DNA from 2 places in the Arthrobacter sp. SRS-W-1-2016 genome. Region 1 is predicted to be linked to the other one. Evidence: predicted binding sites of a transcription regulator. Region 1 holds the regulator's gene; the other holds the start of a gene.
The links. The regulator HrcA, encoded in region 1, represses chaperone genes, less so after heat shock. The targets are predictions, from matches to a motif close to TTNGCACTCGNNNNNNNCGAGTGCNAA.
Positions count from the first base shown of each region.

Region 2: a site for HrcA is predicted at 2,314-2,340, ahead of groL (chaperonin GroEL). Genes of this name have one in related genera too.

Region 1 is NZ_MTPV01000003.1:7,497-12,762, forward strand. Features, by position in the region: gene hemW (radical SAM family heme chaperone HemW) at 1-818, shown strand, start outside; gene BMF89_RS00415 (DUF4870 domain-containing protein) at 873-1,286, opposite strand; gene BMF89_RS00420 (DUF3097 domain-containing protein) at 1,390-2,247, opposite strand; gene hrcA (heat-inducible transcriptional repressor HrcA) at 2,435-3,448, shown strand; gene dnaJ (molecular chaperone DnaJ) at 3,515-4,645, shown strand; gene BMF89_RS00435 (16S rRNA (uracil(1498)-N(3))-methyltransferase) at 4,648-5,266, shown strand, end outside.
Region 2 is NZ_MTPV01000026.1:73,921-79,186, forward strand. Features, by position in the region: gene BMF89_RS06620 (ribonuclease HI family protein) at 1-244, opposite strand, end outside; gene groL (chaperonin GroEL) at 507-2,135, opposite strand; gene BMF89_RS06630 (ABC transporter substrate-binding protein) at 2,433-3,794, opposite strand; gene BMF89_RS06635 (cold-shock protein) at 3,794-3,997, opposite strand; gene BMF89_RS06640 (LytR C-terminal domain-containing protein) at 4,137-4,760, opposite strand; gene BMF89_RS06645 (DUF3263 domain-containing protein) at 4,810-5,145, opposite strand.

The sequences.
Region 1 (5,266 bases):
CGGAGTCCCTCCGGCTGCTCGCCGACGCCGGCTTTACGCGGATTTCCTTCGGCATGCAGTCGGCGGTCCCTCATGTGCTCAAAGTCCTGGACCGCACGCACACACCGAGCCGGGTCCCCTTGGTGGTCCAGTGGGCGCGCGACGCCGGCCTTGCCGTGAGCCTCGACCTTATCTACGGCACTCCCGGTGAGTCCATGGCTGATTGGCAGGCGTCCCTGGAGACCGCCTTGTCCTACGCCCCGGACCACATCAGCGCCTATGCGCTGATTGTGGAAGAAGGCACCAAGCTGGCCGCACAGATCCGGCGCGGAGAAGTTCCCGGGATCGACGACGACGACCACGCCGCCAAGTACGAACTCGCCGACCAGCTGATCAGCGCCGCAGGGCTGGACTGGTACGAGGTCAGCAACTGGTCCCGCACTCCCGAACAGGCGTGCAAACACAACCTTGCCTACTGGCGGGGAGACGATTGGTGGGGCATCGGGCCCGGTGCGCATTCCCACATGGGCGGCGTCCGCTGGTGGAACGTCAAGCACCCCACCGCCTATGCCAACAGGCTTGGTAGCGGGGCCTCACCGGCCGCTGGACGCGAAACGCTCGACGCCGGAACCCGGGAAGTGGAACGCATCATGCTGGAGGCGCGGCTCGGCACCGGGCTTCAAGTCGACGCGCTCGACAAAGTGGGCCGTCACGCCGTCGCAGGCCTCATTGCCGACGGCCTGGTTGAACCCGCAGCGGCCTTCCAAGGACGGCTGGTCCTGACCCTCAAGGGCCGGCTGCTCGCAGATGCCGTGGTCCGCCGGATCCTTCCGGACTAGCGTCCGGCGCGGACGGCGGGCGCGCGAACCGTCATAGGCACCCGCGAAGAGCGGCTACTTGATCCAGCGCAGGTTGAAGCGGTAGCGGTGCGGCTGTCCGTGGTTGACGCGGATTCCAGCGGACACCGAGAAGCAGGTCACCGCGACCCAGATTCCCGTGGCAAGGACCGCGAACAGGTTTCCCACCACCGGGAGCAAGACGAGAATGTTGGCGAGCACCGCGGCAATCGTCGGCGGCAAAGTGAAGTTGAGGGCTTCCTTTGATTCCTGGGCCGTGAACGGACCACGTTCGCGGAAAATCAGGTAGATCAGGAGCGACGGAACACATCCAAGGATCCCGCCGAAGTGCGCCAGGGTTGCCCATTGCCGGTCTTCCGACGCGGTCAAGGGCAGCGCGTTGGCAGGAACGCCGCGGTACTGGGACTGGCCCGAGGCGCCGTCCCGATCGTCAGGAGCGTTGTCTGCCACAGTTTCTTCCTTCGAGTATCTATAGGTGCGGTGTTGCTGTCCCAGAATACTTGCTCGGCACGGGATCGGACGACCACGTCCGGGCCCGGAGGCATCCAAACCATCATGCGACGGTCAGGAAATCGATCACTTCCTCCACGCGACCCAGCAAAGACGCTTCCAGGTCGGCGTAGCTATGGACGGCGCCCAGAAGCCTCTGCCAACCCAGTCCCACGTCTTCGGCCGTCTCGTGCGGCCAACCGAACGACCTGAGGATGCCGGTCTTCCAATCCGTGCCGCGCGCTACGGTCGGCCATTGTTCGATCCCCAGCACCTTGGGCCGGATTGCCTGCCAGACGTCCACATACGGGTGACCGACGATCAGGACGTTTCCTTTGGCGCCCGGCAACGTCATGGCGTCGGCAGCGATGCGCGACTCCTTCGAATCCGGCACCAGGTGATCCACCAGGATTCCGAGCCGGCGGCCAGGGCCGGGGGAGAAGGCGGCGATGGCCGCCTTGAGATCGTCCACGCCGTGCAAGGGCTCGACGACGATGCCCTCCACCCGCAGATCGTCTCCCCAGACCTTTTCCACAAGCTCGGCGTCGTGCTTGCCTTCCACCCAGATCCGGCTTGCCTTGGCGACCTGGGCCCGCTGGCCGGCCACCCGGACGGAACCCGACGCCGTCCTGCCCGGTTGCGACGCGCCCTTTGCGGCCGCCGCGCGCGGCATCGGCGGGAGGAGCTTCACCGCTTGCCCTTCCAGCAGGAATCCGAAACCAAGCCGGAACGATTTCGCTTTTCCCCGCCGGTCCTCAAGCACCACGATGTGCATGCCTCCGGACTTCTCCACCCTGGTCACGGCCCCGACCCAACCGGACTGCACGTCCTCGAGCACCATTCCGCGTTCAACGGGCACTTCAGGCAGTTGCCGCTTGGCCGGCGAGGAGAGGTCTTGCGGGCCCCAATTGTCGTAAGACACGGTCTTCACACCACTTTGCGCTAAGGGATCGGTCACGGTCCTTGGCATTCCGCCGGACCGCGCGGGCATCATGTTCGCCGCGAGCGGTACCAATGCTAACAACGAGGTGGCTCATACTAGACTTGTTAGCACTTGGGCATGTTGAGTGCTAACTGTAGAAGTACCGGTTGTTGAATGGAGGTGGGCAGTGAGCGAACCACGCAAGCTTGAAGTGTTACGCGCCATCGTGGAGGACTACGTTCACTCCCGCGAGCCTGTCGGCTCCAAAGCCTTGGTCGAACGGCACCATCTGGGAGTGTCGAGCGCCACCATCCGCAATGACATGGCCCTCTTGGAAGAGGAAGGCCTCATTGCGGCACCGCACACCAGTGCAGGCCGCATCCCCACGGACAAGGGCTACCGCCTGTTCGTGGACCGCATTTCCGAGGTCAAGCCGCTGTCGGCTGCGGAGCGCCGGGCCATCCACTCGTTGCTTGAGGGCCCCGACGACGTCGAGGACATCCTGGAGCGCACGGTCCGGCTCCTGTCCCAACTGACCAACCAGGTCGCCGTCGTCCAGTATCCGCACCTGAGCCGCGCACGCGTCCGGCACATCGAGTTTGTCCTTTTGGCACCGCGCCAGGTCCTGGTAGTGCTGATCGCGGATTCGGGCAAAGTGGAACAAGGCGTTGTGCACGCAGCTGCGGACACTGCCGACGAAGAGCTCATGACGTTGCGCGCGCGATTCCTTGGAAGCATTGCGGGCTCACAGCTCGACCTCATGCCCCAAGTCCTTCCCTCGGTGGTGGCCTTGTGCCCGCCGGCGCTCCGGAACCTTGCAGGCGCCCTTGCCCACGGTCTCCAAAGGCTCGCCGACCGGAGCCGCGATGAACGCATGGTCATGGCCGGCACGGCCAACCTGGCCCGCTCCAACGTGGACTTCCCCCTGAGCATCGGCCCTGTCCTCGAAGCGCTCGAGGAGCAGGTGGTCATGTTGCGGCTGCTGTCGGACATGGCGGAAGACCCCCGGGGAGTCACGGTGAGCATCGGCCGCGAAAACCCCTATGACGGCCTCTCCGAGGCTTCGGTGGTTGCCACGGGCTACGGTCCGGGCAGCAGCGCCAAGATCGGCATTCTTGGACCCACCCGCATGGACTACCCCAACACCATGGCGGCCGTCCGTGCCGTCGCACGCTACCTTTCCCGCATTCTGGGCGGTTGACGGCTTCGGCTGGAACCGCCCCGCAAGAAACGCAGTGTACCCGTAATAAAGGAAGAGATACCGACTTTGAGCAGTCACTATGACGTTCTGGGCGTCTCGTCGGAAGCAACCGGCGAGGAGATCAAGAAGGCCTACCGCAAGCTTGCACGTAAGCTCCACCCCGATGTGAACCCCGGGGCCGGCGCTGCGGAGGAATTCAAAGCCGTGACCCACGCTTACGAGGTCCTCTCCGACCCCCAGAAGCGCCGCGTCTACGACGCCACAGGCAACGAGAACGGGACGGACAACGGTTTCGGCGGCGGCTACGCAGGCCAGGGATTCGCGTTCCAGGACATCTTCGACACCTTCTTCGGCGGAGGAGGTGGCGGCATGCAGGGGCCCGCATCACGTATGCGTCGCGGGCAGGACGCCCTCATCAGTGTGCGCATCGACTTGCGCGAGGCTGTCTTCGGCGTCAACAAGAAGCTTGAGGTGGACACTGCTGTCATCTGCCCCACGTGCGAGGGCTCATGCTGCCGCGCGGGCACCCACCCGGAGCGCTGCGACATCTGCGGCGGCTCGGGCCAGGTCCAGCGGGCCGTGCGCTCGATCCTCGGCCAGGTCATGACCGCGGCACCGTGTGGATCGTGCGAAGGTTTCGGCTCGATCATCAAGGATCCTTGCAATGAATGCAACGGCCAGGGCCGCATCCGCAGCCGCCGTTCGCTGACCGTCAAGGTGCCGGGCGGCGTCGCCACCGGAACCCGCATCCAGCTGTCGTCGCAAGGCGAAGCAGGTCCTGCGGGCGGGCCTCCCGGCGACCTCTACGTGGAGATCCGGGTAAACAGCGATTCCACCTACCTTCGTGAAGGCGACGACCTTCATGCAACGCTCAGTGTTCCCATGACCGCCGCGGCATTGGGCACGGAACTGCAGCTTGAGACCTTCGACGGCCCCCAGGAGATCGACGTCAAGTCCGGCACCCAGTCCGGCGAAGTCATCACCCTTCGCGGGCTGGGCGTCACCCACCTGCGCGGCTACGGCAGGGGAGACCTCAAGGTGCACCTGCATGTGGAGACGCCCGGCAAGCTAGACGCCGCCCAGGAAGAGCTGCTCCGCCAACTGGCCAAATTGCGCGGAGAGCAGTTCACCGAGGGCAAGCTCGTGGCCAGCGGCGGTATGTTCGCGAAGCTGCGGGACAAGCTCGGTAACCTGTAGCGGTGAGCAACCCCGTATTCTTCACCGCTGCCGGAACCTTGGACGGACTCGGCACCGGTGACACTTTCGTGCTCGACGGCGCCGAAGCCAGGCACGCTGTCACGGTCAAGCGCCTGGAAATCGGCGAAGCGGTCGACATCGCCGACGGTGCGGGTAAGCGGCTCACGGGCACCGTGGCCGGATCCGGGCAGGGTACCTTGACCGTCCTTGCCTCCGCCGTCCAGGAGGAAGGCCGCCCGGCCGTGCGGCTTGTGCTGGTCCAGGCGCTGGCGAAGGGCGACCGTGACGAGCTTGCCGTCGAGACGGCAACGGAACTCGGTATTGACGCCGTCGTGCCTTGGCAGGCCGAGCGTTCGATCGTCCGCTGGAAGGGCGACCGGGCTGCCAAAGCCCACGCGAAGTGGCAATCCGTCGCCACCGCGGCCGCCAAGCAAGCGCGGCGCGCGTGGATTCCCGAGGTGCGTGCCGCCGTCGACGGCTCCGGGCTGGCTGCGGCGGTAGCCGCGGCTGACCTGGCGATCATCCTTCACGAGGACGCGAAACGTCCCTTGCGCGACGTCCTGGAGAATTGGCGCGGCGGGATTTCCGGCGAGGACACCGACGCGGGGCGGGAAGTCCTGC
Region 2 (5,266 bases), on a different contig from region 1:
ACCCTGGCATCCACTTGGTGATGCAATTGATGACGTACTGGCTGTCGCACAGAATCTTCAGCTCTTCGTCGGGAACATGTGCCGTTGACCGGAAGAGGTCCAACACCGCCATGAGCTCGCCCTGGTTGTTGGTTCCGTGGGGCCACCCCCCGGCCCTCCAGCAAGAGTCGTTCACGTACCAGGCCCAACCGGCAGGCCCGGGATTGCCGAGGGCAGAACCGTCGGCGGCAGCAATAATCGTCATGCTTTCCATCCTGCCAGACCACCCCGACACTCCCGGACCGCAAAGGTGAGCGGGCGTTCCGCCAAAACCCGACATACGTGAGCGGGCGTTCCGCCCAAACCCGATATACGTGAGCGGGCGTTCCGCCAAAACCCGACATACGTGAGCGGGCGTTCCGCCCAAACCCGACATAGGTGAGCGGGCGTGGTTAAACGGCGACGACGGCCCCCACCTGAGGCGGGAACCGTCGTCGTGCGTGTGGCTGGTGAGCTACAGCGGGGGCTTAGAAGCCGCCCATGCCGCCCATGTCGTCGCCGCCACCCATGGCCGGAGCGTTCTTCTCCGGCTTGTCGGCAACAACGGCCTCGGTGGTCAGGAACAGACCAGCGATGGAGGCTGCGTTCTGGAGAGCCGAGCGGGTGACCTTTACGGGGTCGTTGACGCCGGCAGCCAGCAGGTCCTCGTAAACGCCGGTTGCGGCGTTCAGGCCGTGGCCCGACGGCAGGCCGCGGACCTTGTCGATGACAACGCCCGGCTCGAGGCCGGCGTTGTGGGCGATCTGCTTGAGCGGAGCGTCGATGGCAACGCGGACGATGTTGGCGCCCGTTGCTTCGTCGCCTTCGAGCTGCAGGTTGGCGAATGCCTTGGCACCGGCCTGGATGAGGGCAACGCCACCACCGGCGACGATGCCTTCTTCAACGGCAGCCTTCGCGTTGCGGACTGCGTCCTCAATGCGGTGCTTGCGCTCCTTGAGCTCTACCTCGGTTGCGGCACCGGCCTTGATGACTGCAACGCCGCCGGCCAGCTTGGCCAGGCGCTCCTGCAGCTTCTCGCGGTCGTAGTCGGAATCGGAGTTCTCGATCTCGGCACGGATCTGTGCCACGCGGCCGGCGATGGCGTCGGCGTCGCCGGCACCTTCGACGATGGTGGTCTCGTCCTTGGTGACAACAACCTTGCGGGCGTTGCCGAGCAGTTCGAGGGTTGCGTTCTCGAGGCTGAGGCCGACCTCCGAGGAGATGACCTGGCCGCCGGTGAGGATCGCGATGTCGGCGAGCTGTGCCTTGCGGCGGTCACCGAAGCCGGGAGCCTTGACGGCAACGGACTTGAAGGTGCCACGGATCTTGTTGACGATCAGGGTGGCCAGGGCCTCGCCCTCGATGTCTTCGGCGATGATCAGCAGCGGCTTGTTGGACTGCATGACCTTCTCCAGGACCGCAACGAGTTCCTTCACGTTGGAGATCTTGGAGTTGACGATCAGGATGTACGGGTCTTCGAGGACCGTTTCCTGGCGCTCTGCGTCGGTGACGAAGTAAGCGGAGATGTAACCCTTGTCGAAGCGCATGCCCTCGGTGAGTTCAAGCTCCAGGCCGAAGGTGTTGGACTCCTCGACCGTGATGACGCCTTCCTTGCCGACCTTGTCCAGGGCTTCAGCAATGAGGTTACCGATTTCGGTGTCGCCGGCAGAGATGGAAGCCGTGGCTGCGATCTCTTCCTTGGTCTCGATCTCCTTGGCCGAGGCCAGCAGTTCGCGGATGACGGCTTCAACAGCCTTCTCGATGCCGCGCTTGAGGGACAGCGGGTCGGCGCCGGCAGCTACGTTGCGCAGGCCTTCCTTGACGAGGGCCTGGGCCAGGACGGTGGCGGTGGTGGTGCCGTCGCCAGCGACGTCGTCAGTCTTCTTGGCAACTTCCTTGACCAGCTCGGCGCCGATCTTCTCGTAAGGATCGTCCAGCTCGATCTCCTTGGCGATGGAAACACCATCGTTGGTGATCGTGGGGGCGCCCCACTTCTTTTCGAGGACGACGTTGCGTCCACGCGGGCCGAGGGTGACCTTGACGGCGTCGGCGAGGATGTTCAGACCCCGCTCGAGACCGCGGCGTGCCTCTTCATCAAATGCAATGATCTTGGCCATAACGGCGGTAGTCCTTTCGGGACAGTCGTTAAGAAGGTGCCTTCACTGCGGTGCCCGCGACGGACGATCCTTCGCGTTCGGCCTCTGTACGCCGCGCGCTCGGGATCTCACCCCAGCAAGGTTTTCTTTGTTCCCCCAAACACCGCCAGTGTTTCCAGACGGCCGGAGCCGTGAAGAATTAGCAGTCAGTGCTTGTGAGTGCTAATCAATAATTAGCACTCACCCGAGGAGAGTGCAAGCAGCAAGCGAGGGAAACTGCTCGCCACGCCAGGGGAATTCGCTACGGGCACAAGCCGATCACGGAGTCCGCGAGGCGGTCTCCTTGCCACTCACCCGCGCAGTGTTGTCTGCACCGTAGGTGAAGACCATGTAATTGGACGATGTAACGTCGCCATTGGCGTCGAACCCGATGGCGCCGGACTCGCCGTCGTAATCCGGAAGCTTGGCCCCCTTCAGCACCTCGAGGCAGTCCTTGTATGACGTACAGGACGTGCGTTCCTTCGTTGCCGCATCACCCGACGTCGGACGTGTCCCGCCGGACACGGTGGTGAGCCAGGCTGCGATCGAACCGCCGGCGTCGTCGCCCGCCGCTGCGGCCGCGAGCGCCGCGAGGGTGACGGCGTCGTACGTTTCGGCCGCGTACGTCGTGTCCTTGAGTTTGGGGTCGATGCCGGTCAGGTCCGCTTGGAACTCCGCACTCGGGAAGACGCCTGGAAGAATTCCCCGCGCGCCGTCGAGGCCACCGGCTCCCAGCGCGGTTCCGTATTGGCGGATGGCACCGTCGCTCAAGATCAGGTTCTTGCCGCTCAACCCCGCGTTCAAGAGCTCGGCCAGGGCGCCTTGGGCGCCATCACGGGCAACCACGACGACGGCGTCCGGAGTGCCGGACTTGATGGCCGCCGCGGCGGGAGCTGCTTTGCCGGCCGTGAATTCCGTGTTGGACACTGCCTCCATTCCGAGGCTGCGGGCAGCGTCCATGACCGCTCCGGAAACACGAGTGCCGTAGTCCCCGGATTCGTGGAGGACGGAAATCCTCTTGGCGCCGCCGTCGTGGGCAAGCTTCGCCAAGACGCTCCCCTGTGCGGCATCAGCGGCCGAGGTGCGGAAGTAGAAACCGCCGTTCTTGTAGCTGCTCAGCCCCGACGCCGTGTTGGCCGGCGAGATGAGCGGAATCCGGGCAGGAGCCAGCACATCGATGGCGGCGGGTGCATGGCTCGAATCCGTCGGCCCCACAACGACGTCGGCGTGGGCCGAAAGCAAAGCCTTGGCTTGCGTGGCTGTATCGGCCGTGAAGGCCGCCGCGCTGGCCCCTTGGCTGGCGCTGATGCCTTCGCCGGCCGCGGATTCCGGGAGCAACTCGACCGGGCGGTTCTTGAAGCCGCCGGCGTCGTTGATCTGCTTGACGGCCAATTTGGCCGCTGCCAGCTCGGACTCGTTGAGGAAGGCGGAACTACCCGTATTGTCCAGAATCACGCCGACGCGCAGGACGCCGTCGCCGCTCGGAGTGACGGAGCTGAGCCTGGCGTTGCCAACGGGGGCGGAACACCCGGCCAGTCCAACGGCCAAGGCTGCAAAACCTGCAAGGAGAGGTGCTGCCAACGATGCCCGGGACCGGCGCACCCCAAGAGGCAGGGACAGCCCTGTTGCCGCAACACCCACTAGATAAGCCGCACGCTTTCTGCCTGCGGGCCCTTCTGGCCCTCGCCCAATTCGAAGTCGACCCTTTGTCCTTCTTCGAGCGCACGGAAGCCATCCATCTGGATGGCGGACCAATGCACAAAGATATCGTCACCGGATTCATCCACGGTGATGAATCCGTAGCCCTTTTCGGCATTGAACCATTTGACGGTTCCCAAAGCCATGATCCCCACACTTTCAACTAGCTGTGGCCGGCTTCCGGGATCTCCGGGCCAGCTCACAACTACTGTAACCACAGTCACGTTGCCGTAGCGCAACCTTGGGTGCGGGTAGCCGCAATGTTATTGAGGCGTAACCGAGTTCCTACTTGTAACCGGGGCCCAGAATGACAACTACGGGCTGCTGGAACTCGGCGCTGTCCACCAGGTTGGAGATACCCAGCAATTTGCCGAGCGCTTCGGCGTTGCCCTTCTGGGCCGCGCCTTTGTAGAAGACCGACGACGTCTGCTGGGGCATGCCGCCCCAGTTGGCGACGGTGGACAACGGCCATCCCCCGCCTTGCACCATGCCGGCCACACGGGCAGCCAGTCCACCGGTGGTGGTGCCGTTGTAGACCGCGACTACCGCGGTCTTGTCCAAGGGCGCCGTGGTGGGGGTCGGCGTGCTGGAGGGAGTGTCGCTCGGGCTTGGTTGCCCGGATGCCTGCACAGAGCTACTTGGAGACGGCATGCTGCTCGCAGAGGGCGACGCCGCGGCACTTGGCTTCGAGGCGCCCGCCGTGGCGACGGCTTGCGGCGTCGTCGATGAGGTGAATCCCAGCTTCGGAAGGACGACGAACGCAACGAGGCCGACAGCCAGCGCAATGCCGCCCAGGAGCAGCACCGGCCACAAGGCTGCGCGGGAAGCGGACGCGACGAGCCTGTGGACACCTTGGCGCGATGAGCTCTGCGGGACACGGTCGAATTCATCCCGGGCAAATTTGGTCATGGTGAAGCCTTGTCCTTGCTGCTTGCTTGCTGGGGTATCAGCGGATGCTTTATGCGTCGGAACCGAGACGGCGCGCTGTGCGGGCCCTCTGACGTGACATACGTAGTCTACGCAATCTCTTGACCAGCATGGGATCGTGCGCCAGTGCTTCCTCGGTGTCGATGAGGGCGTTGAGGAGCTGGTAATAGTGGGTCGCGGACAGATCGAAGAGTTCCCGGACGGCCTGTTCCTTGGCCCCGGCGTACTTCCACCACTGCCTCTCCAGGGCGAGCATCTGCTGTTCACGCTCGCCGAGCGGCGAATCGCTGCGGAGTCCGGCGGACAGGTCTTCGAGCACCAATCCAGTTGCTTCGGACGCCATGGGTTCCCGTGCGGGTTCTGCCACGACACACTCCTTCGACGCATTGACTGAAAAATGTCCCCCGCCCATGGTAACGGGCGAATAACACCGATGTCATTTGCCCCGCCGCGGGAGGAACTCCCGAGGCCCGCTTTCCCCAGATGCC